DNA from 4 places in the Streptomyces sp. NPDC111656 genome. Region 2 is predicted to be linked to each of the others. Evidence: riboswitches for the same ligand, from Rfam matches in the RefSeq annotation. Region 2 holds a riboswitch; each other region holds the start of a gene.
The links. Region 2 has a riboswitch for cobalamin ahead of metE (5-methyltetrahydropteroyltriglutamate--homocysteine S-methyltransferase). Riboswitches for the same ligand answer to the same signal wherever they lie in the genome.
Positions count from the first base shown of each region.

Region 1: linked by a shared signal. The riboswitch ahead of ACZ7M3_RS31905 (ABC transporter substrate-binding protein) and the one ahead of metE (5-methyltetrahydropteroyltriglutamate--homocysteine S-methyltransferase) in region 2 are both predicted to bind cobalamin.
Region 3: linked by a shared signal. The riboswitch ahead of ACZ7M3_RS06035 (ribonucleoside-diphosphate reductase subunit alpha) and the one ahead of metE (5-methyltetrahydropteroyltriglutamate--homocysteine S-methyltransferase) in region 2 are both predicted to bind cobalamin.
Region 4: linked by a shared signal. The riboswitch ahead of ACZ7M3_RS33895 (CoA-acylating methylmalonate-semialdehyde dehydrogenase) and the one ahead of metE (5-methyltetrahydropteroyltriglutamate--homocysteine S-methyltransferase) in region 2 are both predicted to bind cobalamin.

Region 1 covers NZ_JBVKCA010000012.1:253,609-260,995, forward strand. The annotation lists gene scpA (methylmalonyl-CoA mutase) at 1-617, opposite strand, end outside; gene ACZ7M3_RS31890 (methylmalonyl-CoA mutase family protein) at 617-2,422, opposite strand; gene ACZ7M3_RS31895 (GNAT family N-acetyltransferase) at 2,520-3,074, opposite strand; partial or broken gene ACZ7M3_RS31900 (FecCD family ABC transporter permease) at 3,127-3,699, opposite strand; gene ACZ7M3_RS31905 (ABC transporter substrate-binding protein) at 3,711-4,745, opposite strand; cobalamin riboswitch at 4,786-4,966, opposite strand; gene ACZ7M3_RS31910 (cytochrome P450) at 5,046-6,221, shown strand; gene ACZ7M3_RS31915 (acyltransferase family protein) at 6,222-7,250, opposite strand.
Region 2 covers NZ_JBVKCA010000001.1:161,410-168,796, reverse strand. The annotation lists gene aceB (malate synthase A) at 1-278, shown strand, start outside; gene ACZ7M3_RS00855 (3-hydroxybutyryl-CoA dehydrogenase) at 275-1,144, shown strand; cobalamin riboswitch at 1,255-1,452, shown strand; gene metE (5-methyltetrahydropteroyltriglutamate--homocysteine S-methyltransferase) at 1,630-3,948, shown strand; gene ACZ7M3_RS00845 (GNAT family N-acetyltransferase) at 4,046-4,543, opposite strand; gene ACZ7M3_RS00840 (CGNR zinc finger domain-containing protein) at 4,599-5,117, shown strand; gene ACZ7M3_RS00835 (lysophospholipid acyltransferase family protein) at 5,228-5,953, shown strand; gene ACZ7M3_RS00830 (alpha/beta hydrolase) at 6,015-7,387, opposite strand, start outside.
Region 3 covers NZ_JBVKCA010000002.1:102,872-110,258, reverse strand. The annotation lists gene ACZ7M3_RS06035 (ribonucleoside-diphosphate reductase subunit alpha) at 1-1,604, opposite strand, end outside; cobalamin riboswitch at 1,725-1,863, opposite strand; gene ACZ7M3_RS06030 (GNAT family N-acetyltransferase) at 1,916-2,422, opposite strand; gene mctP (monocarboxylate uptake permease MctP) at 2,688-4,298, opposite strand; gene ACZ7M3_RS06020 (DUF3311 domain-containing protein) at 4,295-4,576, opposite strand; gene ACZ7M3_RS06015 (GntR family transcriptional regulator) at 4,693-5,457, opposite strand; gene ACZ7M3_RS06010 (extracellular solute-binding protein) at 5,883-7,169, shown strand.
Region 4 covers NZ_JBVKCA010000014.1:56,694-64,080, forward strand. The annotation lists gene ACZ7M3_RS33865 (nuclear transport factor 2 family protein) at 96-560, opposite strand; gene ACZ7M3_RS33870 (NmrA family NAD(P)-binding protein) at 563-1,417, opposite strand; gene ACZ7M3_RS33875 (AraC family transcriptional regulator) at 1,530-2,468, shown strand; gene ACZ7M3_RS33880 (TOPRIM nucleotidyl transferase/hydrolase domain-containing protein) at 2,560-3,177, opposite strand; gene ACZ7M3_RS33885 (GlxA family transcriptional regulator) at 3,497-4,459, opposite strand; partial or broken gene ACZ7M3_RS33890 (cobalt ABC transporter ATP-binding protein) at 4,421-4,669, shown strand; cobalamin riboswitch at 4,845-5,018, shown strand; gene ACZ7M3_RS33895 (CoA-acylating methylmalonate-semialdehyde dehydrogenase) at 5,387-6,910, shown strand; gene ACZ7M3_RS33900 (acyl-CoA dehydrogenase family protein) at 6,916-7,387, shown strand, end outside.

The sequences.
Region 1 (7,387 bases), on a different contig from region 2:
TCCTTGAGGATGTCGTTCTGGATGGTCCCGGCCAACTTCTCGGGCGGTACGCCCTGTTCCTCGGCGGCCACGATGTAGAGCGCGAGTACGGGCAGTACCGCACCGTTCATGGTCATCGACACGGTCATCTTGTCCAGCGGGATGCCGTCGAAGAGCTGACGCATGTCGTAGATCGAGTCGATCGCCACGCCCGCCATGCCGACGTCACCGGTCACGCGCGGGTGGTCGCTGTCGTAGCCGCGGTGGGTGGGCAGGTCGAAGGCGACGGACAGGCCCTTCTGACCGGCCGCGAGGTTGCGCCGGTAGAAGGCGTTTGACTCCTCGGCCGTGGAGAAGCCCGCGTACTGACGGATCGTCCAGGGCTGGTTGACGTACATCGTCGGGTACGGTCCGCGCAGATACGGGGCGATGCCCGGGTAGGTGCCCAGGAAGTCCAGGCTCTCCAGGTCCTGCCCGGTGTACAGCGGCTCGACCGCGATGCCCTCCGGGGTCTCCCACAGGAGATCGGCCCCGCCCGTGGCCTTCTTGACGGCGCTTCGCCACTCGTCGCTGCCGCCGTCGGCCTTCGGGACCCCCAGCTCGATCCCGGAGAAGTCGGGGATTCCCCTCGCTGCCATCAGGACACTCCCATACGGTCGAGGGTGGCGGAGAGCACGGCGACGGCGTCGCACCCCGCGAAGACATAGGCATCGACATCCGGGTACTGCCCAGGACGGCCCGCGAGGAACACGTGCCCCGCGCCCGTCGCCTTCAGCTCCCCGGCGACCTCCGCGGCCCGCTCCTCGTACAGCGTGTCGCTGGAGCACAGGCAGACCTCGGTGGCACCGCTGTCCTCGAAGGCGCCCTCGGTGACGGGCTCGATGCCACCCGCCTGGAACAGGTTCGAGGCGAAGGTGAGGCGGGCGGTGTGCGCGGCGGCAGGGCCGAGGGCGGCCAGGAAGATCCGCGGCCGGGAACCGGTCGCCGCCAGGTGGGCGTCGGAGCGGGCCCGCAGCGCCTCGAACGCCTCGTCGCGCCGCACCCGCGGCAGCCCGCCGGACGGCGGTACGGGGGCGGGAGCGCGTTCTACGAGGCGTTCGGCGAGGTTCGGGAACTCGCTGACCCCGGTGACGGGCTCGCGCCGCTTGGCGAGCTTCGCGCTGCGCGCCTCCCAGGTGCCTGCGAGGTCCTGGCCGAGCCGCCCGGAGCGCAGGGCCGCCGCCTGGCCACCCTCCCGCTCGATCCACTGGAAGAACTCCCAGCCCGCGTGGGCGAGTTCGTCGGTGAGCCGCTCCACGTACCAGGAGCCGCCCGCCGGGTCGATCACCCGGGACAGATGCGACTCCTCGACCAGGATCGTCGAGGTGTTGCGGGCGATTCGCCGGGCGAACGCGTCCGGCAGACCCAGGGCGTGGTCGAAGGGCAGCACGGTGACGGCGTCGGCGCCGCCCACCCCGGCGGCCAGCGTCGCGACCGTCGTGCGCAGCATGTTCACCCACGGATCGCGGCGGGACATCATCACCGGCGAGGTCACCGCGTGCTGCACCTGCCCGCCCGGGGCCCCGCAGACCTCGCTCACCCGCGCCCAGAGCCGGCGCGCCGCCCGCAACTTGGCGATGGTCAAGAACTGGTCGGCGGTGGCCGCGTACCGGAACTCCAACTGCGCGGCGGCCTGTTGCACGGTCAGGCCCGCCTCGGTCAGCTCCCGCAGATAGGCGACGCCGGTCGCAAGCGAACTGCCCAGCTCCTGCGCCGCCGAGCCGCCGGCCTCGTGGTACGGCAGCGCGTCCACGGTCAGCGCCCGCAGCCCCGGGTACTCCTCGGCGCACAGCCCCGCGAGGGCGGCGACGGGCGCGAAGTCGAACCCGCCGTCTCCCGTACGGGCCTCGTGGCCCAGCGGGTCGGCTCCCAGGTTGCCGCGCGCCGCCTCCTTGGCGACCCCGCGCTCCTGGTAGAGCCGTAGCAACTCGCGTGCGGCGGGCTCGACTTCACGTCCCGCGTCGAGGACGACGGGCGCCAGGTCGAGATAGACGCCGTCGAGGACCCGGCCGAGCGAGGACACCGCGATGCCGCCCGCACCGGCGACCAGCCAGAGCGAGGTGACGCCGTTCTCCAGGTCCGCGAGGACCGCCGCGCCGTCGGCGGCCGTGTGCTGCTGCCGTACGTCCCAGCCGCCGAGGGTGTTGCCCTCGGGGCGTCCGCCCCGTACGAAAGGAGCGAAACCGGGCAGGCCGGGATCGGGCGCGGAGTCGTCCGCGGTGTACAGGGGACGGGCGCGCAGCCCGTCCTCCAGCGTCGTGGACAGGGCGTCTTCCGCTGCCGCGCCCGAGACTTCCTTGCCGGACTTGCGCAGGACGCCTTCAACCAGGCGTTGCCACTGCTCATGGGTCGCGTCAGGGAACTCGGCGGCCAGCGAGAGCCCGTCGTCAGGCAGGACCGTCATGCTCGGATGCTAGGCCAGATACGCAGGTGAGCAGCAGAGGACGCGGCTGTGACCTTGACCTCCCAGGGGTGGTCTTGATCAACAGGCCGTGTTCGTACTACGGCAGCACATGGGTCTCGGACAGCGCAGGGTGCCGCGGAGCGAGGAGGACGATCTGCGCGGGGTGCGTCCCCGGCTGCGGGTACACGGTCTGGCGCCAGCCCCGGCAGCGGAAGAAGTTCAGCGCCGCGGTGTCCTGATGGTCGGTCACCGCCCAGGCCCGGTCGTCCGTGGCGGGCAGCAGCAGTACGTCGAGGATCCCGGTGCCGACGCCACGGCCGCGCGCCGCGGGCGCCACCACGAGATCGGTGATCCGTACGGCACCGGCGAGCCACTCCTGCGACCGCCGCGCCCCCAGTGCCGGATGTTCCGGGGCGGGATCCGCGGAGCGTACGGCGGTGCCGAAACCGCACAGCCGACTGCCGATGCGGGCCGTCACCGCCAGGAACCCCGGCCGGCGCACCTCGTCCGCGATCCGCTCCCGCACCTCGGAGGCGACCTCTTCGTCCCGCTCGGGCGAACGCTCGCGCGACGACACCAGCCGCAGATGCACGAACTCCTCGACGACGCCGAGCGCCGTGTCGCCCTGATAGACGGTGGTACCGACGTCCATGAACTCCTCCGGCCGGGATGGTCGCCGCTGGCGAGATGACGAGTCGATGCGCGCTGAGCGAGCCCAGCAGCCAGAACAGGACTCCGCGGGTGGTCTCGGCGTCGGCCGTCGTCATCACGACGAAGGAGGTGAGCGCGGAGAACAGCTGCATGGCGGCGACCCCGGCGAGCACCACCCGATCGGTCGTACCGCCGAGGGTGTGGCTGAGCAGCAGCACCAGGGCGAAGGAACACAGCGCGCCCACGAAGGCGCCCCCGGAGACGGACAGCGCTCCACCGCCGGCGCCCAGCACGACGACCACGACGGCCCCCGTCGAGGCCCCGGACGAGACGCCGAGGACGAAGGGGTCGGCGAGCGGGTTGCGCAGCAGGGACTGCATGACCGCCCCGCACACCGCGAGCCCGGCGCCGCAGACCGCGGCGAGCAGGGTGCGCGGCAGCCGCAGGTTCCACACGATGCCGTCGCGGATGGGGGTCAGCTCCGAGGTCCGGCCACCGAGGTGGGAGGCCACCGCGGACCAGACCTTCCCGACACCTATGTCCGCGGGGCCGATGGTGATGGCCACCGCCACGGACGCGACGAGCACGGCGAGCCCGGCCGCCGCACGCACCACGGCGGAGGTCATGGCGGCGGTGGTCACCCGGCGAGCCCGTACTCGCGCAGCGCCGCGGCCACCTTCTCGAGACTTTCGACCGTGCGGACGGTCGGATTCATCGCCTGCCCGCTGAGCAGCACGTACCGCTTGTTCCTCACCGCGTCCATGTTCTTGGTGGCCGGATTGGTCTCCAGGAACTCGATCTTCTTCGCGGCGGTCTCGGCGGTCTGCGACCTGCGGGTGAGGTCACCGATCACCAGGACGTCGGGATCGCGGTCGGCGACGGTCTCCCAGTTGATCTGGGGCCATTCCTGCTGCGTGTCGGCGAAGACGTCCTTCGCGCCGAGGGCGTTGGTGATGATGCCGGGGGCGCCGCAGCAGCCCGCCATGTACGGGGCTTCCTGGTTGGCGAACCAGTAGAGGACCGTGGTGTCGGACGCGTCGACCCCGTCAGTGGCCTTCGCCACCCGTGACTTCAGGTCCGCGACGAGTGTGGCGCCGCGCTCCGCGACGCCGAAGACCTCGGCCAGGTCGCGTACTTCGCCGTAGACCGCCTCCATGGTCAGCGGCTCGGTGCGCACTCCGTCGCCGTCACCGCTGTTGTCCTTGCCCTCGCAGTCCGAGGGCGAGAGATACGTGGGCACGCCCAGTTCCTCGAACTTCTCGCGCGGAGCCACACCGCCCTTGGCCAGGGTGGAGGCGAAGGAGGCGGCGACGAAGTCGGGTTCGGCGTCGAGGACCTTCTCGAAGGACGGGGCGTCGTCCGCGAGCCGCGGCACCTTCCCGTTGGCCTTCTCCAGGCCCTTCATGACCGGGTCGGTCCAGGTGGCGGTGCCCACCATGCGGTCGGCGAGGCCGAGGGACAGCATGATCTCGGTGGTGCCCTGGTTCAGGGACACGGCCCGCTTCGGCGCGGAGGCGATCGTGACCTTCCGGCCGCAGTTGTCGAGCGCCACCGCACCGGTGGATTTCCGGGACTTGCCCCCGTCGGCGGACGAGCCGCCACCACAAGCGGTCAGCAACAGCGCTCCGGAAAGGAGCAGGGCACAGCGGCGGGCTGGGCGCGCAACTGGCACGGGACATCCTCTGGCGTCGAGGGCCCAGGCGCGGGGCCCGTTCGTACGGTCCGCCAGCAGGTCTTCGGACTCGGGATCGCCCGGACGAGGCGCCTTCCCGGACTCCGGTCACATATGACCGCCGTCCAGTGGCTTCGTGTTGCCCCGCCCGTCACCCTTACCGCTGCGCGTCAGCTCCGGATTCGCACCGGATTCCCTTGACTGGCCTCGGCAAATTATCACGCCCCCGTCAGCCGCGGCCTCAGCGCGATTGTTAGCCTTGGTTGTGATCCAATTCCCCGTGCCCGGCCAAGGCTTGCGATGAGCGCCGTCGGCTCCTTCCCGCTCGGTGCCGCGACCACGCTCGCCGAACTCGCCGCGGATCCGCATCCGCGACTGGCGCGACTCCGTGCCCACGAGCCCGTCTCCTGGCTGCCCGAGCTGGACGGCTGGCTGGTGACCCGCCGTGATCTCGCACTGAACGTGATGCGGGACCCCGCGACCTTCACCGTCGACGACCCCCGGTTCTCCACCGCACAGGTCGTCGGCCCGAGCATGCTGTCGCTGGACGGTGACGAGCACGCCCGCCACCGGGAGCCCTTCACGGCTCCTTTCCGCCCCAGGGAAGTACGCGACGGCTTCGCCTCGTTCATCGAGCGGGAGACCGACCGGGTCATCACCGCGCTGGAACCGGCGGGCGCCGTCGAACTGCGACGCGCCTTCGCCGGCCCGCTCGCCGTCGCCGTCGTGACCGAGGCGCTCGGGCTGGTCGGCACCAGCGCGGACACGGTGCTCTCCTGGTACGACTCCATCGTGCGGTCGGTCTCGGACATCACCGCAGGACACGAGGCGGCACCCGCGGGCGCGGAGGCGTACGCGCGGCTGCGGGCCGCCGTCGAGGCCACCGTCGCCGACCCGGGCGCGACGTCGCTCCTCGGCTCCGCCGCCGAGCGGCTGGAGCTGCCCGAAGTGGCCTCCAACGCCGCGGTGCTGATGTTCGGCGGGATAGAGACCACCGAGGCGATGATCACCAACGCGCTGCTGCACCTGCTGAGACACCCCGGCCAACTCGCCCTCGTCCGCGACGACGACGGCCTGCTGGACGGCGCGATCGAGGAGTCGCTGCGCCTCGAACCCGGAGCGGCGGTCGTGGACCGGTACGCCACCCGTGACACCGTCCTCGGCCCGGCAACGATCCGCCGGGGTGAACTGGTCACCGTCTCCCTGGCCGGCGCCAACCGCGACCCGGCCGTCTTCCCCGATCCCGATCGGTTCGACGTCCGCCGCGAGAACGCGCGTCTCCAGCTGGCCTTCGCGCACGGCCCGCACTACTGCCTCGCCGCGCACCTCGCCCGGCTGGAGACCCGTATCGCCCTTCAGCGCCTGCTCGAACGCCTCCCCGCCCTGCGCCTCGACCCGGCCCGTCCGGCCACCCCGCAGGGGCTGGTCTTCCGCAAGCCGCCCACCCTGCATGTGCTGTGGGACAGCCCCGCCTGATCAACGTGACACCGGGGCGCGTCGCAGGGATCTCAGGAAGGGCCGCAGAAGCCATCGCCGGGCGGGTACCTCCACGTACTCGTACAGGAGCCAGGCGAGTGCCAGGGACACCGCGAAGGCGCTGAGCGCGCCGATCGGCGACGGTTTGAACAGGTGCTGCCCCACGCGCAGCACGAGCAGGTGGACCATGTAGAAGGCGAAGGAGAGTTCACCCAGTCGGACGAGGACCGGATGTCGCCACAAGCTGGGCAGGCCGCGTACGTCGGCGAGGGCGGCCGCGGGGATCAGACAGGTGAAACCGACCAAGGTGCAGGCGACGCAGGCGTACGATCCGCCGACCTGGGAGACCAGGAAGTAGCCGATGATCGTCAGGGCCACCGACGCCTCCAGGCCGGGGCCGCGCCAGCGGCCGAGGAGCACGAGGCGGGCGACGGCGACTCCGAGGACGAACTCCGGCAGCCGGGCGGCGGGGAAGGAGTACAGGGTGCGGCCGACACCCAGATGCAGGTCCGCCCGGGTCAGGATGAGTACGGTCAGGACGCTCGCGCCGGCGAGCGCGGTCGCGGTGAGGGCCCCGGCGTGCCGCAGCAGCAGGGCGAACGCGGGGAAGGTCGCGTAGAAGAACGCCTCGCACGCGAGGGACCAGCTGACGGGATCGAGTGTCTGCCACCACGGGTGCCACCAGGAGTGGACGAGGAGCAGATTCGCCGCGCTGCCGGCCGGCTTGCCCATGCCCATGACGAACACCGCGATACAGGCCGTGACCAGGTGGACGGGGTAGAGGCGGGCGAAGCGGCGGCGCCAGAAGGCCGTGGGGCGGTCGTCGGACCGGGCGGACCAGCCGAGGACGAAGCCGGAGAGCAGAAAGAAGAAGGAGACCCCGGTGGAGCCCGCCCCGAAGCCCCAGTCGGCGAAGTGACGGCCCTGCCCGTTGAAATAGCCCAGATTGCGGGTGTGCAGGCAGAAGACGAGAAGGGCCGCCACCCAGCGCAGACCGGTGAGGGAGGGCAGTGGACCGGGATGGGTCACCTCGCGGTGGTGAGTCTTCGATCGGACCGGCGATTCGGATTGCTCCGGCTCGGCGAAGGAAGACTTGCTCACGATGGGACCGCCTGTGTTGGTCAAGGAGAGGTGCTCGCTGGGGGACTGGGGTGTTGAACTGGGCA
Region 2 (7,387 bases):
CTGTGGCCCTGTACGGCCTGATGGAGGACGCGGCGACCGCCGAGATCGCCCGGGTGCAGATCTGGCAGTGGCTGCGGCACCGGGTCGTCGACCAGGAGACGGTACTGCGGCTGCTCGACGACGAACTCGCCGCGCTGGGTGCCGAGCACCCCTGGGCGGCCCTCGACGAGGTGCGAGCCCTCTTCGAACGAACCGCCCTGGCACCGGAGTTGCCACTGTTCTTCACCCCGGACGCCTACACCCGTCACCTCGTCCGGCACGCCGAGGCCGCGTCATGAGCCGGGACATCCGCCGGGTGGGCGTGGTCGGCGGCGGACAGATGGGCGCCGGGATCGCCGAAGTGTGCGCGCGGGCCGGACTGGACACCGTCGTGTGCGAGGTGGACGCGGTCGCCGCCCGCGCCGCACGCGACCGGGTGGCGGCCTCGTTGGACCGCGCGGTGGAGCGCGGCAAGCTGACGCGAGCCGCGGCACGGGACGCCCTCGACCGGACGGTCTTCTCCGGCAACCTCGAAGACCTGGCCGACCGGCAGCTCGTCGTCGAGGCCGTCGTGGAGAACGCCGACGCCAAGACGGAGATCTTCACCGCACTGGACAAGATCGTCGAGGCGCCGGACGCGGTCCTGGCGAGCAACACCTCCTCCCTGCCCGTCATGCGTCTGGGCAGGGCGACCCACCGCGCCGACCGCGTCCTCGGCCTGCACTTCTTCAACCCCGTGCCCGTGCTGCCGCTGGTGGAGGTCGTGACCTCCCTCCACACGGCCCCCGAAACGGTCGGCGCCGTCGAGGACTTCGTCACCCGGACCCTGGGCAAGACCGTCATCCGCTCCCAGGACCGCGCCGGCTTCGTCGTCAACGCCCTGCTCATCCCCTACCTGCTGTCGGCCGTCCGCATGACGGAGTCCGGCTTCGCCTCCGCCGCCGACGTCGACACGGGTATGGAACTGGGCTGCGCCCACCCCATGGGCCCGCTGAGACTGGCCGACCTGATCGGCCTCGACACCGTGGCCTCGATCGCGGAGTCCCTGTACGAGGAGTTCAAGGAACCCCTCTACGCGCCGCCCCCGCTGCTCCAGCGGATGGTGGAGGCAGGGCTGCTGGGCCGCAAGACCGGCCGCGGGTTCCACGTGTACGGCCAGGAGTGAGCATCCCGGCGCGAACGGCCCGAGGGGCTCGGACGGCGTGTCCCAGCTCACCGTCCGAATGTCGGACGTGGTCCGCCGCGCCGGGTGAGCGCCCCCTAGGCTGGCCGGTGCAACTGGTTCGCCCCGTCCGCCAGGCGGGATGCGTCGCAAGAGGGAACCCGGTGGGAATCCGGGACTGCCCCGCAGCGGTGAGTGGGAACGACCGCCGTCATACGCACTGGGTCCGGTGAACAGGACCTGGGAAGCGACGGCCACTAGGTGTCCTCCGTCCGGAGGACGTGCCCGCGAGTCCGAAGACCTGCCCGTTGCCCGCGCGCGACCCCTCGTGCGCGGACATCCCGGTGACCTCGTGGGCGGGTCGGCGTACATATCGGGCGGACGACCGCGCTGTGCTGCGCGGGGCTTGTTTCCGTCCGGTTCGTCAGCCCTTCGCGCCCTCGTCCCGTCCCGGGATCCCAGGGAGATATCTCGCGAAGGAGATTTCCGTGACAGCGAAGTCCGCAGCCGCGGCGGCACGGGCCACCGTGTACGGCTACCCCCGCCAGGGACAGAGCCGGGAGCTGAAGAAGGCGATCGAGGGCTACTGGAAGGGCCGCGTCGACGCCGACGCCCTCCGGGCCACCGCCACCGAACTGCGCGCCGCCAACTGGCGGCAGCTGGCCGAGGCCGGCATCCACGAGGTACCCACCGGGGACTTCTCGTACTACGACCACGTCCTGGACACCAGCGTCATGGTCGGCGCGATCCCCGAACGCCACCGCGCCGCCGTCGAGGCCGACGCGCTGGACGGCTACTTCGCGATGGCGCGCGGCACCCAGGACGCGGCGCCGCTGGAGATGACGAAGTGGTTCGACACCAACTACCACTACCTGGTGCCCGAGTTGGGCCCCGACACCGTCTTCACGGCCGACTCGACCAAGCAGGTCACCGAGCTCAAGGAGGCCCTCGCCCTCGGGCTGAGCGCCCGCCCGGTGCTGGTCGGACCGGTCACCTACCTGCTGCTCGCCAAGCCCGCGCCGGGCGTCGCCGCGGACTTCGACCCGCTGACGCTCCTCGACCGGCTGCTGCCCGTGTACGCCCAGGTCCTCGCCGACCTCCGCACGGCCGGCGCCGAGTGGGTGCAGCTCGACGAGCCGGCCCTGGTCCAGGACCGTACGCCCGCCGAGCTGAACGCCGCCGCGCGCGCCTACCGCGACCTGGGAGGGCTCACCGAGCGGCCGAAGCTGTTGGTCGCCTCGTACTTCGACCGGCTCGGTGACGCGCTGCCCGTGCTCGCCAAGGCTCCGGTGGAGGGCCTGGCGCTCGACTTCACCGAGGCTGCCGCCGCCAACCTGGACGCGCTCGCCGCCGTGGGCGGACTGCCCGGCAGGCGTCTGGTCGCCGGGGTCGTCAACGGGCGCAACATCTGGGTCAACGACCTGGAGAAGTCCCTCGCCACCCTCGGCACCTTGCTCGGACTGGCCGACCGGGTCGACGTGGCCGCCTCCTGCTCGCTGCTGCACGTCCCGCTCGACACCACCGCCGAACGCGACATCGAGCCGCAGATCCTGCGCTGGCTCGCCTTCGCCCGCCAGAAGACCGCCGAGATCGTCACCCTCGCCAAGGGCCTCGGGGGCGGCACCGACACCATCGCGGCCGAACTCGCCGCCAACCGGGCCGACCTGGCCTCCCGCGCCGGCTCGGCGCTCACCCACGACCCCGCGGTACGCGCCCGCACCGCCGCCGTCACGGCCACCGACGCCCGCCGCTCCCAGCCCTACCCCGAACGGGCCGCCGCCCAGCGCGCCCACCTGCGGCTGCCCCTGCTGCCGACCACCACCATCGGCTCCTTCCCGCAGACCACCGAACTGCGCACCGCGCGGGCGGACCTGCGCGCGGGACGGATCGACAGCGCCGGGTACGAGGAACGCATCAGGGCCGAGATCGGCGAGGTGATCTCCTTCCAGGAGAAGACCGGCCTCGACGTCCTCGTGCACGGCGAGGCCGAACGCAACGACATGGTCCAGTACTTCGCCGAACAGCTCACCGGCTACCTCGCCACACAGCACGGCTGGGTCCAGTCCTACGGCACCCGCTACGTACGCCCGCCGATCCTGGCCGGCGACATCTCCCGCCCGGAAGCGATGACGGTGCGCTGGACGACGTACGCCCAGTCCCTCACCACCAAGCCCGTCAAGGGCATGCTCACCGGCCCCGTCACCATGCTCGCCTGGTCCTTCGTCCGCGACGACCAGCCCCTCGCCGACACCGCCCGACAGGTCGCCCTCGCCCTGCGCGACGAGGTGAACGACCTCGAGACGGCCGGGACTTCGGTCATCCAGGTGGACGAACCCGCGCTGCGCGAGACCCTGCCGCTGCGCGCCTGCGACCATCCGGAGTATCTGGCGTGGGCCACCGAGGCGTTCCGCCTCACCACGGCGGGCGTACGCCCGGACACCCAGATCCACACCCACATGTGCTACGCCGAGTTCGGCGACATCGTCCAGGCCATCGACGACCTCGACGCCGACGTCATCAGCCTCGAGGCCGCCCGCTCCCACATGCAGGTCGCCCGCGAACTCGCCGGACACGGCTATCCGCGCGAGGCCGGACCCGGCGTGTACGACATCCACTCCCCACGCGTACCGAGCACCGAGGAGGCCGCCGAACTGCTCCGCACCGGCCTCAAGGCCATTCCCGCCGAGCGACTGTGGGTCAACCCCGACTGCGGCCTGAAGACCCGCGCCTGGCCCGAGACCCGCGCCTCGCTGGAGAACCTGGTCACCGCGGCGCGGACGGTCCGCACGGAGCTTTCCGCGTCCTGAGCCCGTTCGACGGGCCGGGAGAGCACGCCCACCGCTTTCCCGGCCCACCGGCGACCCACCACACCACAAGCCCCGCGACCCGATGGAGGCCGGTGGCTCACGGGCGCCAGTACAGCGCAGGGTCGGGGTGGTGGGTGAAGCCGAGTTCGCGGTACAGCGGTTCGCCCTCGGTGGAGGCGTACAGGTCCACTCGGGCGACCTCACGTTCCGCGAACCAGTCGAGCAGGCCCCGGATGATCGAGCGGCTGTGACCGCGGCGCCGGTACGACGGGTCGGTGACCACGCCGATCACGTGCCCGATCCGGCCGTTGCGCAGATGCGGGCCGGGCAATCGCTGCTCGATGGTGGCGATCCCACAGGCGGCCAGGCCACGGTCGCCGTCGCTGTCACTGTCGCCGTCGCCGTCGCCGTCGCCGTCCACCACGAGGATGCGCACGGCATCCGAGGTCAGCTGTTCCTTCAGCACCACGGCCAGGGCGTCCAGCCAGTCGTCGTCCGCCGACGCGGGGCTGAAGAAGTCACCGCCGAGGTCCTCGAACAGCAGGGCCCGCAGACGTACGAGCTCCACCAGGTCGTACTCCACCGCCTGCCGCACGGCCGGCCCGTTCCTTTGCGTTGTCCCATGCCGACCAGACTGATGTAATGGTCTTATGCACCTCAACCCTTACGGCGAGGATGCCGTGAACCTGGCCGCCGATCTGGCCAACCGGCGCCCGACCGGCGCCGAGGAGCTCGCGGAGCGCTGCCGCGCCGCCGGGCTGGTGCTGGAGACCCCGGCCACCCCTCAGGACCTCGACCGCACCCAGGACGCACTGGAGGCGTGGGAGGAGGTCGTCGATGCCACCGACGAACACGAACGCGCCGAGCTGCTCAACCGGATGCTGGCGGCGGCCGCCGCCCACCCGCGGATGACCAACCACGCCGGCAGCGGCTGGCACCTGCACTTCCGCGACGACCGGCAGACACTCGGCTCCGTACTGTTCTCACTCATCGCCGTGGGTACCGCACTGCACCTGACCGGACGGGGCATGCACCGCCTCAGACGCTGCGCCGTGAGCGAGTGCACCACGATCTTCGCCGACACCTCCCGCACCGGACGGCAGCGGTACTGCTCCCCACGCTGCGCCAACCGCGACGCGGTACGCCGCCACCGGGCACGCAGCGTTTGACGAGCGTCACGAGCTGCCCCTATCCCCCACGTGGCCAGTAGAGCATCCTCAGGGATGAAGTCCGGAAGAACGCGGCCCCAGAGCCGATTCGGTAGAGTTGGAGAGACACCGTGTTTTACTACGTGCTCAAATACGTGCTTCTGGGTCCACTGTTGAGGCTGGTGTTCCGGCCTCGGATCGAGGGCCTTGAGTACATACCGGCGTCGGGTCCCGCCATCGTGGCCGGCAATCATCTCTCGTTCTCGGACCACTTCCTGATGCCCGCGATCCTGAAGCGTCGCATCACCTTCCTGGCAAAGGCCGAGTACTTCACGGGGCCCGGTATCAAGGGACGGCTGACAGCCGCCTTCTTCCGCAGCGCCGGGCAGATCCCGGTGGACCGCTCCGGCAAGGACGCGGGCCAGGCCGCGATCCGCGAGGGACTGGGCGTGCTGCGCAAGGACGAACTGCTCGGCATCTACCCGGAGGGGACGCGTTCGCACGACGGGCGCCTCTACAAGGGCAAGGTCGGCGTCGCGGTCATGGCGCTGAAGGCCGGGGTTCCGGTCATCCCCTGCGCCATGATCGGCACCTTCGAGGCACAGCCGCCGGGTCAGAAGATCCCGAGCCTTCACCCCGTGGTGATCCGCTTCGGGAAGCCCCTCGACTTCTCCCGCTACGCCGGGATGGAGAACGAGAAGGCCATCCTGCGCGCCGTCACCGACGAGATCATGTACGCCATCCTCACCCTCTCCGAGCAGGAGTACGTCGACCGGTACGCGGCCGTCGTCAAGGCGGAGGAGGCGGCCGAGGTCGCGGCCCAGGCCCGCAAATTCCGGCGGATGCCGTTGAGTTGAGGGACGCACGGCAGGCAGAAGGGGCGGCCGGGGATCCGGCCACCCCTCTGTGCGTGGGGTGTTACACGGTCGGCGTGGCGTGCGGGGTGCACGTCACATCGGCCGCGTCCGTCTTGCCCGTGAGCAAGTAGGAGTCCACCCGGGTGTTGATGCACGGGTTGACCAGGCCGGTCACACCGTGCGAGCCCGCACCGTTCTCGGTGATCAGGCGGGAGCCCTTGAAGCGCTTGTGCAGTTCGACGGCGCCGGGGTACGGCGTGGCGGCGTCACGCGTGGACTGCACGATCAGGACGGCGGGCAGGCCCTTGCCGGTCTTGACGTTCACCGGGGTCTGCTGCTTGACCGGCCAGGTCGCGCAGGGCAGGTTCATCCACGCGTTGGCCCACGTCATGAACGGGTAGCTCTTGTGGAGCTTCGTGTTGTCCTTGTCCCACTTCGACCAGCTGGTGGGCCACTTGGCGTCCGCGCACTCGACGGCCGTGTAGACCGCGTTGCCGTTCTCCGAGGCGATGTTGCCCGCGGTGTCGGACAGGTCGGGGGCGGCGGCGTCGACGAGCGCCTGGGTGTCACCGGCGACGTACTTGCTGAACGCCGTCGCGACCGGCACCCACGACGAGTCGTAGTACGGGGCGCTCTGGAAGAAGGAGATCAGTTCGGCGGGGCCGACGACGCCACCGAGCGGGCTCTTCTTCGCGGTGGCCCGCAGCTTCAGCCACTGGTCCTGGACCTTGGCGCGGGTGTCGCCGAGGTGGAAGGCGGCGTCGTTCTTGGCGACCCAGTCCTCCCAGTCCTTCCAGCGGCCCTCGAAGGCGATGTCCTGCTCCAGGTTGGCCTGGTACCAGATGTTCTCCTTCGCCGGGTTGACGACACTGTCGACGACCATGCGGCGGACGTGGCCCGGGAACAGGGTGCCGTAGACGGCGCCGAGGTAGGTGCCGTAGGAGACGCCCAGGTAGTTGAGCTTCTTCTCACCGAGTCCGGCCCTGATGACATCCAGGTCGCGGGCGGTGTTGGGCGTGGTCATCTGCGCCAGCATCGCCTTGCCGCTGCGCTTGGCACAGCCGTCCGCGTACGCGGCGGCGAGCCCCCGCTGGGTGCGCTTGTCGGCCTCGGAGTCCGGGACCGGGTCGGCCTTGGGCGCCTTCACGAACTCCTGCGGGTCAATGCAGGAGATCGGGGCGGAGTGCCCGACACCGCGCGGGTCGAAGCCCACGAAGTCGTACGCCTTCGAGGTGTTGACCCACAGGGGGGCCTTGGTGGTGACGCGGCGCGGGAAGCGCATGCCCGAACCGCCGGGGCCACCCGGGTTGTAGACGAGCGCGCCCTGGCGCTCCGCCTTGGTCCCGGTGTTCCCGATACGGTCGACGGCGAGCTTGATCTGCTTGCCGTAGGGGTGGGCGTAGTCGAGCGGGACGGAGACCCAGCCGCACTGGA
Region 3 (7,387 bases), on a different contig from region 2:
AGCTTGAAGAAGACGTCCTGCAGCCCCATCGCGCCGAGGCCGACGGGCCGCCACTTCGCGTTCGACCGGCCGGCCTGCTCGGTCGGGTAGAAGTTGATGTCGACGACACGGTCGAGGAAGGTGACGGCGGTACGGACGGTCTCGTCCAGCCGCTCCCAGTCGATGTCCCCGTCGACCACGAAGGCGCCCAGGTTGACCGAGCCGAGGTTGCAGACCGCCGTCTCCCCGTCGTCCGTGACCTCCAGGATCTCGGTGCAGAGGTTCGAGGAGTGGACGGTGTGGCCCGGCTCCGCCGTCTGGTTGGCGGTGCGGTTGGCGGCGTCCTTGAAGGTCATCCAGCCGTTGCCGGTCTGCGCGAGGGTACGCATCATGCGGCCGTAGAGGTCACGGGCCGGGATGGTCTTCTTGGCGAGGCCGGCCGCCTCCGCCCTGCGGTACGCCGCGTCGAACTCGTCGCCCCACAGGTCGACCAGCTCGGGCACGTCGGAGGGCGAGAAGAGGGACCACTGCCCGTCGGTGTCGACCCGGCGCATGAACTCGTCCGGGATCCAGTGCGCGAGGTTCAGGTTGTGTGTACGGCGGGCGTCCTCACCGGTGTTGTCGCGCAGCTCCAGGAACTCCTCGATGTCGGAGTGCCAGGTCTCCAGGTAGACCGCGGCCGCGCCCTTGCGCCGGCCGCCCTGGTTCACCGCGGCGACCGAGGCGTCGAGGGTCTTCAGGAACGGGACGATTCCGTTGGAGTGCCCGTTCGTACCGCGGATGAGCGAACCGCGCGAACGGATCCGGGAGTACGAAAGTCCGATGCCACCCGCGTGCTTCGAGAGGCGGGCCACCTGGTGGTAGCGGTCGTAGATGGAGTCCAGCTCGTCCAGCGGGGAGTCGAGGAGGTAGCAGGACGACATCTGCGGGTGCCGCGTACCGGAGTTGAACAGCGTGGGAGAGGAGGGGAGGTAGTCGAGACGGCTCATGAGCCCGTAGAGCGCCGCGACCTCGTCCAGGGCCCGGTTCCCCGCTTCTGAATCGAGCGCAGTGTCCTCGGCCAGGCCCGACGCCACGCGCAGCATGAAGTGCTGGGGCGTCTCGACGACCTTGCGGGTGATCGGGTGCCGGAGCAGATAGCGGCTGTGCAGGGTGCGCAGGCCGAAGTAGCCGAAGCGGTCGTCGCCGTCGATGTCGATCAGCGCGTCCAGCCGGGCCGTGTGCAGCCGGACGAACTCCGCCGTGCGGTCGGCGATCAGGCCCTCGCGGTGACCCGTGGCGATCGACCCGGAGAAGGACGTGACGCCCTGCGAGGCGGCCTCCGCCGCGATGCTGATCGTCAGCAGCCTGGCCGCCAGCCGGGAGTAGACGGGGTCCTCGGAGATGAGGCCCGCGGCCGCCTCGGTGGCCAGTTCGCGCAGCTCCGTGTCGTCCGCGTGCGCGGACCGGCCGCGCAGCGCGGCGGCGGCGACCCGGCCGGGGTCGGCGTCGGGGAGGTCGGCGGTGAGGTCGGTCAGGGTACGCAGCAGCGTGGTACCGGGACCGTCCGTCTCCACCAGGACCTGCTTCCGCTCCTGCTGTGCGAAAGCGGTAGCTGAAGCCGGGTCGGCTGGCGCGATGGTCACTTGGGGCTCTCCCTCGCTCGGCACGGGGCCTGGCGGAGGGCAGGGCAGCTCACGAGCGCACACGGCGTCGCGTCCACCGACCCATTCCGCGAGGCCCGGACGTCATGCACCCGGGCCGGATGGCCGGGCGCGCTGTCGGCAGGTCCTCGGACTGACGCGAGTACATGGGCGCGGATGTGCGAACACGTACAAGTACACCGTTGCGGGACAGTTCCGGATTTGCACCGGATTCCCCTGCGGCGACAGCGAGCATGAGCATACATCTTGTGTCGGGCTGCGGTGACACCACCAGATGTTGTGTCGTGCCGGTGTCAGAGTGTCAACTCATAGGTGAGGAGAGTGATGTCGTCGAGGTCCGGGAGCGGGTTCCAGTCACGGTCGGGGGTGCGGGTGAAGCCGAAGCGTTCGTAGATGCGGTGGGCGGCGTGCATGGTGCGCTGGGTGGAGAGCACGACGCGTACGCAGCCGGCGGTGGCGCGTGCGTGGTCGACGCAGGCGCGGACGAGGGTCTCGCCGACGCCTCGGCCGCGGGACTCGCGTGCGACGGCGAGCATGCGGATCTCGGCTTCGCCGGGGCGGGCCAGGTCGGCCATGGGGCCGCCGCGCGGTACGAAGGTCACGGCGCCGAGGACGTGGTCGTGGTCCACGGCGACGAGGACCTCCGCGGCGGTGGCTCGTTTCGCCACGTCCCGCAGTTCGCCGAGGTACTCGTCGCTCTCCCCGAAGTCGAGCAGGCCGTCGCCGAGGTAGGCCTGTGCGGTGATCTCGCCGATGCGGGCGTATTCGTGGGGGTGGGCCTGTCTGATGCGGATGTCCATGCCGGCGTGTGTGCAACACGGTGCGCGCTTCTTCGGCTGCGGGTGGGTGGGGGCTTGGCGCGCCCCGCGGCGGAGCCGCATATATACACAGCCCCGCGCCCCTGGGGCACGGGGCTGCGCCCCGGTGCCCCATCGCCCCATCGGCCTCGTTCTCACACGCCGGACGGGCTGGAGGCTTTTAGGGGCGCGGGGAACTGCGCGACCAGCCCCCACCCACCCGCAGTCAACACACGCACCCGGGGACCTGGGGGCGGAGCCCCCGGGCTCAGTGGGTGGAACCGGCCGTGGCCGGGGGAAGCTCCGCCTCGACGCCCGGGTCGCCCGCGTCCGCCGTGTAGTCCTCCGGAGACGTCTCGTCGACGCCGTCCGGCGCGTTGAAGGCGCGGAGGGCGAAGGTGAGGACGACGCTGACCACGACGTTCAGGACGAAGGCCGTCAGACCGATGTAGCCGATCTCCCCGATGCCCGGGATCTCCTTCGAACTGCCACCGAAGTGCTTCTGGGTGGGAGAGGCGACCCCGTACGCGGCGAGCGTGCCGTACAGCATGCCCACCGCCCAGCCCCCGAGCAGCGCCCAGCGGTGGAACCAGCGGGTGAACAGGCCACCGACCAGTGCCGGGAAGGTCTGGAGGATCCAGATGCCGCCCAGGAGCTGGAAGTTGATCGCGACCGTCTTGTCCATCGTCAGGACGAAGACCAGCGCGCCCACCTTCACAAGGAGCGACACCAGCTTGGAGACCCTGGTCTCCTGCTGCGGGGTCGCGTCCGGCTTGATGAAGTCCTTGTAGATGTTGCGGGTGAAGAGGTTCGCGGCCGCGATGGACATGATGGCCGCCGGCACGAGCGCTCCGATGCCGATCGCCGCGAAGGCCACCCCCGCGAACCAGTCCGGGAACATGTTCTCGAAGAGCTGGGGTATGGCGAGCTGGCCGTTGGTGACCTTGACCCCGGCCGCGATCGCCATGAACCCGAGCAGGGCGAGCAGCCCCAGCATCAGGGAGTAGAGCGGAAGGATCGTGGTGTTGCGGCGGATCACCTCACGGCTGCGGCTGGAGAGCGTCGCCGTGATCGAGTGCGGGTACATGAACAGCGCGAGCGCCGATCCGAGCGCGAGCGTGGCGTACGTCCACTGGCCCGCTTGGGCGGGCACGAGCCCGCCCGCCCCCGCCGCCGTGTACTTGTCGCTCGCCGCCTTGAAGATCTCGTCGAACCCGCCCAGCTTGATCGGGATGTAGATGATGGCCACCGCGATCACGATGTAGATCAGGGTGTCCTTCACGAACGCGATCAGGGCGGGCGCCCGCAGCCCCGAGGAGTAGGTGTACGCGGCCAGCACGCCGAACGCGATGAGGAGCGGAAGGTCCTTCACGAACCAGTTCGTGTTCTCGCCGCCGCCCACGCCCATCACGTCCAGGACGGCCTGGATGCCGACCAGCTGGAGCGCGATGTACGGCATGGTCGCGAGGATGCCGGTCACGGCCACGGCGAGGGACAGGCCCTTCGAACCGAAGCGCCCGCGCACGAAGTCCGCGGTCGTCACGTACCCGTGCTTGTGGGAGACCGACCACAGGCGGGGGAGGAACGTGAAGATCAGCGGGTAGACGAGGATCGTGTACGGAACGGCGAAGAAGCCGGCCGCGCCCGCCGCGTAGATCGCCGCCGGTACGGCGACGAAGGTGTACGCCGTGTAGAGGTCGCCGCCGAGCAGGAACCAGGTGACCCAGGTGCCGAACGACCGTCCACCCAGGCCCCATTCGTCGAGGCTCTGCTCGTCGGCCGCTCTGCGCCAGCGCGCGGCCAGGAAGCCCATGACCGTGACGGCCAGGAAGAAGAAGATGAAGACGCCGAGCGCGACGCCGTTCACGCCGTCCTTCACTTCGCCGCACCCCCGCCCTGGGACGCGCGGGCGCGCTGGTCACGCTGCCACAACTGGTACGCGGTCACGGTGAGCGCCGTGGACACGAGCACCCACAGCATCTGGTACCAGTAGAAGAACGGGATGCCGATGAACGCCGGGTCGGTCTTGGCGTAGGAGCCGACCCACAGCATCGCCACGAACGGGGCTATCAGGCACAGGGCGATGACCACCCGGATCGGTGTCACCACCGGCGGTTCGACCTTCGGCGCGTCTGGCACCTCTGACACGTCTGACATACGGCGACTCCGTCCCCTCGCTGTTCACCTGTGCAATGCGCAGGCAATCTAGGCGACGGTGTCAGCCGTGCGGAACCCCTCGTCCGTATCTCGGTCCGGGCAACGTGGCAGGTGCGCTACTCCTGCGGGCGCTTGAGCCGTGCCACGAACTTGTACCGGTCGCCCCGGTACACCGACCGCACCCACTCCACCGGCTCGCCCTGCCGGTCCAGCGAGTGCCGGGAGAGCATCAGCATGGGCAGTCCGACGTCGGTGCCCAGCAGGCCGGCCTCGCGCGGGGTGGCCAGCGAGGTCTCGATGGTCTCCTCGGCCTCGGCGAGATGGACGTCGTACACCTCGGCGAGCGCGGTATAGAGGGACGTGTACTTCACCAGGCTGCGGCGCAGGGCGGGGAAGCGCTTCGCGGAGAGGTGGGTCGTCTCGATGGCCATCGGCTCGCCGCTCGCGAGGCGCAGCCGCTCGATGCGCAGCACCCGGCCGCCGGCCGAGATGTCGAGCAGCTCGGCGAGGGTGTCGTCGGCGGTGATGTAGCCGATGTCCAGGAGCTGCGAGGTGGGTTCAAGGCCCTGGGCGCGCATGTCCTCGGTGTACGAGGTGAGCTGGAGCGCCTGGGAGACCTTGGGCTTCGCGACGAACGTTCCCTTGCCCTGGATGCGTTCGAGGCGGCCCTCGACGACCAGTTCCTGGAGGGCCTGGCGCACGGTCGTGCGCGAGGTGTCGAACTCGGCGGCGAGGGTGCGCTCGGGCGGGACGGGCGTGCCGGGCGGCAGTGTCTCCGTCATGTCGAGCAGGTGCTTCTTGAGGCGGTAGTACTTGGGCACGCGCGCGGTACGGATGGGGGCCCCACCCTCGTTCTCCGCACTGCTGACGTCGGTGCTCATGCTCTGCCTTCCCGGCTCCGGGTGCCGAAGCGACCGACATCCCGTCGGCCACGGCTCACATCGTGGCACGGCTTCGTGTGCGAGTGTCCCCCCGCACGCTCCGTGATCCCCTCTATATACCGTCGGCGTACCCGTTGGTCTAGTCCATAGTGTGGACTCGGGTCGACCGAGAGGCGCGTGAGGCCGCTGAACCGCCCCGCCGTTTATGCCACTTACCTACTTAAAGGTCCTTGCATATGTAGGTCCCATAACGGACGACCGGTCGGGCTTACACACCCTTGACACCCCTCTAGGTCTAGGCCAAGCTCCCCGTACTGGTCTACACCATTGGTCCAGTCCCAGTCCCACGGGCAGTACTCGGCAGCGCTTCGGCATGTGTCACCGCGGTGGGCAGGGGGGTTTATGGCATCCCTGAGGAGGGTGGCGTGAAGCGGAAGCTGGCAGCCGCGATCGGTATCGCGGGCATGATGGTCTCCATCGCGGCGTGCGGGAGCAGCGACAACAAGTCCGGGGGGTCGGACAAGGGCGCGGACGCCAAAGCACTGACCGTCTGGCTCACGGTGGACGCGCAGAACAACTGGCCCGAGCTGGTGAAGGCCGCCGACGCGGCGGTGCAGAAGGCGCACCCGGGCGTCAAGATCAACCACGAGTACTACGGCTGGCCGGACAAGAACACCAAGCTCGACGCGGTCCTCGCCACCGACAAGGCGCCCGACGTGGTCGAGATGGGCAACACCGAGATGCTCGGCTACATGGTCAAGGGCGCCTTCGCCCCCGTCGACGCGTCGAAGCTCGACAACTCGGCCGCGTGGCTGGACGGCCTGAAGGCCTCCGTCACCTACGACGGCAAGACCTACGGCGTGCCGTACTACGCCGGTGGCCGCGTCGGCAACTGGCGCAAGGACGTGGCGGCTTCGGTCGGTGTCAAGACGCCGCCGAAGACGTACACGGAGCTCATCTCCGACCTGGACAAGATCCAGAAGAAGGAGGGGAGCAAGTTCAACGCGTGGTACCAGCCGACGCGTGACTGGTACGCCGCGATGTCCTTCGTCTACGACGCCGGCGGCTCCATCGCCAAGGACGAGGGCGGTCAGTGGAAGGCGAGCCTGTCGTCGCCCGAGTCCCTGAAGGGGCTGAACGAGTTCAAGACGATCGTCGACAAGTACATGCACGGCGACAAGACCAAGGACGAGTCCGACCGTTACATCGTCTACGGGCAGGGCAAGTCCGCCATGATCTTCGGCGCGGCCTGGGAGGGCGCGACCGCCGAGGACCCGAAGAGCGACAAGACCGGCAAGCTCAAGGGCAACCTCGAGAACTTCGTGATGCCCGGCCCGTCCGGCAAGAACCTCCCCGTCTTCCTCGGCGGTTCCGACCTCGCCGTCCCGGTGAAGTCCAAGGCGCAGGCGCTCGCCGCCGAGTGGATCAACGCCTTCACGGGCTCCGCCGGTCAGAAGGGTCTGATGGCCAAGGGCAACCTGCCCAACAACAAGACCGACCTCGCCACCCTCAAGAACGACCCGGCGACCGTGGTTCCGGCCACCGCGGCCGAGTCCAACTGGTTCGTGCCGATGGCTCCCGGCTGGGGCCAGGTCGAGAAGGCTCAGGTCCTGCAGACCATGCTGCAGAACATCGGCACCGGCAAGAAGTCGGTCGAGGCCGCCGCGAAGGACGCGGACGCCGCGATCGACAAGGTCATCAACACCAAGTGACGTGAGCGCGGGGAGTGGTGGGACCCCGGGGCACGTCCGGGGCTTCACCCGGGGTGCGTCCAGGGTCTACCCAGGGCCCGCCCCGGGTCCGCCCGGGGTGCGCCTGCGGGGGTACGTCCGAGGACGTCCGGGGCGATCCCGGGATGTTCCCGGGCGCGCCTGCCGGGACCCTCTTCGGGTCCGGGTTCCTGCCGCTTCCCGTACGACCATGCGGGTCC
Region 4 (7,387 bases), on a different contig from region 2:
GCACGGTCCGGGACTTGTTGCCCCAAACCCCCGGCGCGCAGGAGTCCTCCTGGCTTGACCGAGCGGTACGGCTCCACAACAAGTGGACCAGAGCCTCAGTTTCGACAGCAGCTGTTCGGCCGGCGATCCTCCGTCGGCCATCCGATGGCGCGGAAGACAGCGACGGGGTCCAGGTAGTCCCGCCAACGCGTCACCCTGCGGTCCTTGACGGTGATCACGGAGACGAAGTGGTTGTCGTAGGCACGCCCGGTGTGGACTGCCCGTCCGTGCACCGCGTACTCCAGCACGACCACGGACGTCTCGGCATCCCGGTGGACGGCGAGCCCGTCCGCGCTGTGCAGGACCATGCCATCGCCGTAGCCGCGGTACGGGTCGGCTACCGCGCGGCGTCCCTGAACCCGGCGAGGGTAGCCGGGTACGGAGATCACGTACTCGAAGACCACGTCCTCCGCCAGGAGGTCGAAGAAGTGCTCACCGTCGACGAGGCCCGCCAGCCCCTCCCGGACGATCCGGAAGAACGGATCCAGCGCTGCGAAGTCGGAGATGTCGTCGATGGACATGGTCACCCCGCCATCGGAGAGGTCCAGGCGTGGACGCTGCGCCGGGCGAAGTCGTGGAAGGTCGCCGCGGGGCGGCCGGTGACCTTCTCGACGTCGTCGTTGGGCGTCGAACCGTTGCCGGAGATGACGCTGCCGGTCAGCCAGCGAAGCATCACCGCGTAGTCGGCCGGGGCGAGTCCGGCAGCGACCGCGCCGTCGATCCATACGTCGGGGTCGATGTCGTGGTGCGTGACAGGTCGGCCGGTCACGGCGGCGATGGTGTCGGCGACTTCGTCGACGGTGAGGGCCTGCGGACCGGTGGGCGCGTACTGCGCGCCGGCGTGGGCGTCGGGGGCGAGCAGCGTCTCGACGGCGACCGCGGCGATGTCGGCCGCGTCGACGAAGGCTTCCCTGCCGCCGCCGGCGGGGACCGTGATCACCCCGTCGACGACCGGTACATGGGCGTCGCTGAAGTTCTGCATCACCCAGGCGGGGCGCAGGATGGCGTGGGTGATGGCAGCTCGGGCGGCGAGGTCGGCCTCGACGGCCCTGACGTCGACCTCCGGTGGCGCCTGGTCGGCCCGGTAGGTACTGAGGTAGGTGACATGGCGTACCCCGGAGGCTTCGGCGAGGTCGAGGAAGGCGGCCACCTGGTCGGCGTAGGTGACCCGCAGAACGGGCGTGACGAGGTAGAGGCGGTCGACTCCGGCGAGGGCTGCGGCGTGGGTGGTCGGCTCGTCCCAGTCGAACAGCACGGCGGCGCCGTGGCGCGCCGCGGCGCGGGCGCTCAGCCCCCGCTCGGCGAGCGTCTTCGCCACGAGCGAGCCGGTCCGGCCGGTGCCGCCGAGAACGAGTGCGGTCTTCGGTGATCCAGTCATGGATCAATCGTGAGAGCGCGCTACGAGCGAATCAATGCGCGCATGACTCGTTCTTTTACGTCAGACGCTCAGTCCTTGATCCAATGCGGTTGTCTCGCTGATACTGATGTGCGTGGACGTACTGCACGATCGCCTTGCGCGGGCACGCGCCTCCGGCGCCGTCTTCGCCCGGACGGTGGCCGAGCCGCCGTGGGGGCTGCGGCTGGCCGGTTCGATCCAGCTGGCCGTGCACACCGTCGTCCGGGGGAGGGGATGGCTGTGGCTGGACGACCCCGGCAGCGCGGTGGAACTCGTGCCGGGGGAGGTGACGCTCGTTCGCGGTGGCCCCGATCACCACATCGGGCACCTGCCGGGCGCCGAGTGCCTCGAACCGGACGACTTCCAGGTCCGGCACGCCTACGACGGGAGCCCCGAGAACCCGCGGGCGACGATCTTCCTCTGCGGCGCCTACCGGTTTTCGGGCGACATCGGTAGCGGGCTGCTGGAGGCACTGCCGCAGGTGCTGACCCTGTCGGCGGCGGTCGGCGACCCGCTGCGAGAGGTGATCGCGCTGCTGTCGCACGAGCTGACCGCCTCCGAGCCCGGTCAGCCCACCGTGCTGGACCGGCTCCTCGACGTTCTTCTGGTGCTCGCCATCCGCAATGACTTCCGCAGCAGCCCGACCGCACCCCGTTGGTACCGGGCATCCGCGGATCCCCGGCTGAACGCCGCACTGCAGGCCATGCACGAGAACGCCGGCCATCCCTGGTCGGTCCCCGAACTCGCCGCGATCAGCGGCCTGTCCCGCGCGGCCTTCGCACGGACCTTCCGCGACGCTCTCGGCCAGACCCCCATGCAGTACCTGACCGACTGGCGCATGGCTCTCGCCCGCGACCACCTGCGCACCGGCGAACTCGGCATGACACATATCGCCCGCGCTGTCGGCTACAGCTCGCCCTACGCGTTCTCGTCGGCCTTCCGGCGCCACCACGGCGAGCCGCCCGGGACCTGGCGGCAACGGGAGTCACTGCGCATGCAGGCAGGCCCCGGGAACGATCCCCACACCCACTGACACCCGCCCGGCTGTCCCCGGCACCAGAACCAAGGCCCCGTTGGGCGACCTGCCGAGACGGAGTTCTCATATGGCCGTTGGCGCGCGTCGGTCACAGACTCGTGAAGAGGTCGTCGAGCGGGGCCGGTACCTGTCCGGGATCGAGGTTCTCGACCAGGAGATGCCCGTAGCGGATCTTGCGGCCCTTCTTCGTGCCGAGGAAGCGCCGCAACTGCTGCTGCCGGGGCCGACCGTGGTGTGCGGGCTGGTGCAGAAAGGTCTGCCAGGACCGCAGGTCGCCCTCGGCCCGGATGATCTCCTCGACGCGCGCCGTGCCCAGCGCGCGGATGAGTTCGTCCTCCAGATCCGCCACGCACACGAAGAAGCCCCGGTGCGGCGCCCGGGCCCGCTTCAGGCCGCGGTCGTAGAAGCGCTGCTCGCCCTCGTCGCACAGTCCCCTCAGGTGCAGGCCAAGACCGGGTGGGCCGAGAAGACCGGCGTAGTGGCCGACGCTCATCGCCCCGCCCATCGATATGACGCACACCCCTTCGGCGGCCAGGTCCCGGCCCCGTCGTGCGGCCAGCGCTTCGACGGCCGCGAGGTCACTCGGTCCTTCCAGCAGCACCGCCGTCCGCAGCCCCAGTTGCGCAACCAGATCACTCGCCGGTCCGCCGGGACCGCCGGCCGCCCAGCGGCTGACCGCGTCCCGGAATGCGTTCATGTCCGCCATGAAGCGAGTCTGCACCGCCATCGACCGGCGCGGCACGGGAATATTTGACGGCCCCGCTCGACATGCCGGGCATTCTGGTCACCTGGCCCTGGTGATCCACCCCATCGCTTGCGGCACTGAGCAGGCGGCACTGACCCGGCGGAGGCTCGGGGTGTCGACGTTGCCTGAGCCGGACGCTGCTGTGGGGGCTCTCGGGGCTCTCGGGTTGAGGTGCGAGGGCTGGCCTTTGCTGCCGGTTCGGTGGGTTACGTCGGCTGATCCGGCTTCAGGGAGCCGGCAGTTCGCCGTCGTCGGCTGGTTGTGCCTTGTCGTGGCTTGGCTACGGGGACACCGCTTCGGGTGCTGGATCCTTCGTGCTCACGCCGGTCGTGCGGAAGCTGGTCCGGAATGCGCCAGGTGTCACGCCCAGGTGCCGTACAAACGCTCTGCGGAGCGACTCGGGTGAGCCGAACCCGGTGCGCCGTGCCACTACCGGCAGGGAGTCGTCACCTGTCTCCAGCAGCGCCTGGGCGGCTTCCAGTCTGACCTGCTCGACGTAGCGGCCGGGAGTGGTTCCCACCTCTTTGTCGAAGAGCCGGGTCACGTGCCGGACGCTGACGCCTGCTCTGCGGGCCATGGCTGTGAGTGTGTGGTTGGCCCCGGGGTTCTCGGCGACGGTGTCCAGGACCCGGCGGAGCATGTCCTGGCGGGTGTGCGGCGCCCGGGAGCGGACGCTGAACTGGGACTGGCCGCCCGGCCGTTGCATGAAGACGACCATGTCCTTGGCGACCGACCGGGCGACCTCGGCACCGTAGCGGTCTTCGACCAGCGCCAGGGACAGGTCGATACCGGCGCTGACACCCGCCGAAGTCATCATCTGCCCGTCCCGTACGAAGATGGCGTCCGGCTGGACCCGCACGGACGGGAAACGAGAGGCCAGTTGCCGTGAGTGCCGCCAATGCGTCGCGGCGCGGCGGCCGTTGAGAAGTCCGGCTGCGGCCAGTAGGAACGCCCCTGTGCACACCGATGCCGTGCAGCGGCTCTTCTCGTTCAGTTGCCGGACCGAATCCAGAAGAGTGTCGTCTTTGATCAGCGTCTCCCATTCCGGGCCGCCCGGGATCACCAATACGTCGCACGGTTCTTGTACGTCGTCGGCGGACAGGTCGGTGCTGAGGCGGATCCCGGCGGAGGTGATGACCTCCGCCCCGTCCTCGGACGCGATCTGCACCCGATAACGGCGCGTACTCAGCGTCGTCGGACGCCCCGACCTCGCCTGGCGCCGGGAATCGACGACGCGAGCCATCCGCGCGACCTGTCCGAGGGACGGAAACACGCCCTGGTACTCGCGATCCAACTCTCCGCGGCGCTGCTCCTGGCCGAGCCGACCCGCGGGCTCGACCACCGGGCGAAGACCGAGCTGGTCCGCATGGTCGACGCACTCGCGGCACAGGGGCGGACCGTCGTCATCTCCCCGCACGACGTCGAGTTCGCCGCCCGGGCCGCGGATCGGATCGCGTCGCGGTCCTCGACGGTGCTGACCACCTGCCGCCGCTCCGCCCGCCGCGCCAGATTCCAGGCCCCCGGTCCGCTTCGCCGGCCCGAAACTGTCCGATTCCCGCGGTCGTTGAGCTCGGCCGACTCATTCGAGGGCGTGTCGGGGTGGATTTACTAGGACGTCCAACTATATGCTCGTGAGGAATACCCGCGGTGCAGGGAAGCCGGTGTGAATCCGGCACGGTCCCGCCACTGTGACCGGGGAGTACGTCGTCGAGCAGGACGCCACTGACGAGCGAGATGTCGGGAAGGCGGACGGCGCGCGCTGATCCGGGAGTCAGGATACCGGCCGCGGTTTTGTTCCGTGTTGTCCACGAGGATGGAGCAGACACGCATGGCATCAGTGTGCACCCACGACCCTGGTGATCCGGCCGGACGGGCATTCACTGCCGCGCGCCCCGTCGGACAGGTACGGAGCGTCACGCGTCTCGCCGGACAGGTGTGGACCGTGACGCGCCCTGCCGGGCAGGTGCGGACCGTCACGCGTCCCGCGGTACGGACGGCGAGTCCCGAGCATCCCGCGGATCGGGCACGCGCTCACGCGATCCGCGCGGTCTGAACGGCCCTTCTCTGCCCCATGCCGTCTCGCGCGACCCCCGCACGCACAAGGCCCTGCCCGTGTGTGCCGGTGGTCGGCGCGCCATCCCCGGATCCCACCTGACGAGAGCAGGCACCCATGGTCCGTGAACACGACCGCGCCACCGTGCGTGAGTTGAGCCATTTCATCGGCGGCAAGCACACTCCGGGAACATCGGGGTCCTACGGCGACGTCTACGACCCCAACACGGGCGCGGTGCAGGCCCGCGTCCCGCTCGCCGACCGCGCCGAGACCGAGGCGGCGATCACCGACGCCGCGACGGCGCAGCGCGAATGGGGCGAGTGGAATCCGCAACGCCGTGCCCGCGTCCTCCTCCGCTTCCTCCAACTCGCCGAGGGCGAGCGGGACGCGCTGGCCCGGCTGCTCTCCTCCGAGCACGGCAAGACGGTCGCCGACGCACACGGCGACATCCAACGCGGCCTGGAGGTGGTGGAGTTCGCCGCCGGGATCCCGCATCTGCTGAAGGGGGAGTTCACCGACAACGCCGGCACCGGCATCGACGTACACTCCTTGCGCGCCCCGATCGGTGTGGTCGCCGGCATCACCCCGTTCAACTTCCCCGCGATGATCCCCCTGTGGAAGGCGGCTCCCGCGCTGGCCTGCGGCAACGCCTTCATCCTCAAGCCCTCCGAGCGCGACCCGTCCGTACCTCAGCGGCTCGCCGAACTCTTCCTGGAGGCGGGCCTGCCGCCGGGCGTCCTGAACGTCGTCCACGGCGGCAAGGAGAGCGTCGACACCCTCCTCGAAGACCCCCGCGTCGGCGCGCTCGGCTTCGTCGGCTCCACCCCGATCGCCGCGTACGTCTACGCCACCGCCGCGACCCACGGCAAGCGCGCCCAGTGCTTCGGCGGCGCCAAGAACCACATGATCGTGATGCCGGACGCCGACCTCGACCAGGCCGTGGACGCCCTGATCGGCGCCGGGTACGGCTCGGCGGGGGAGCGCTGTATGGCGATCTCCGTCGCCGTCCCGGTCGGCGAGGACACCGCCGACGCCCTGGTCGCCCGTCTGAAGGAGCGCATCGGCTCGCTGCGGATCGGCCGCAGTGACGACCCCGAGGCGGACTTCGGCCCGCTGGTCGGACGGGACGCCGTCGACCGGGTCCGCCGTTACGTCGACCTCGGTGTCGAGGAGGGCGCGGAACTCGTCGTCGACGGACGGGACTTCGTCCTGCCCGGGCACGAGAACGGCTTCTTCGCCGGTGCCTCCCTGTTCGACCGGGTCACCCCCACGATGCGCATCCATCAGGAGGAGATCTTCGGGCCGGTCCTGTCCGTGATCCGCGCCGCGGACTACGAGGAGGCCCTGCGGCTGCCCAGCGAGCACGCCTACGGAAACGGTGTCGCGATCTTCACCCGAGACGGCGACACCGCCCGCGACTTCACGCGCCGGGTGAACACCGGCATGGTCGGCGTGAACGTGCCGATCCCCGTCCCGGTCGCCTACCACACCTTCGGCGGTTGGAAGCGTTCCGGCTTCGGCGACCTCAACCAGCACGGTCCGGACGCGATCCGCTTCTACACCCGTACGAAGACCGTCACCTCGCGCTGGCCCTCGGGCCTTCGGGAAGGCGCGAGCTTCACCATCCCGACGATGGGCTGAGCGCGATGACCACCACCCTGCTCACCGAGGACCAACAGGCCCTCGTCGAGACGACCCTGGACTTCGCCCAGGACCACCTCGCCCCGTCCGCCCTGGACTGGGACCGGGACAAACACTTCCCGCTCGACGTCCTGCGCAAGGCCGCCGGACTGGGCCTCGGCGGTGTGTACGTCCGCGAGGAGGCGGGCGGCTCGGGCCTCACCCGTGCCGACGGCGTCCTTGTCTTCGAGACCCTGGCCTCGGGCTGTCCGTCCATCGCGGGCTATCTCTCGATTCACAACATGGTCGCCTGGATGATCGACCAGTACGGGCAGCCGGCTCAGCGGGAGCGATGGCTGCCCCGGCTCTGCGCCATGGAGGACCTGGCGAGCTACTGCCTGACCGAACCGGGCGCCGGATCGGACGCCGCCGCTCTGCGCACCCGTGCCGTCCGCGCCGGCGGCCACTACGTCCTGACCGGGGTCAAGCAGTTCATTT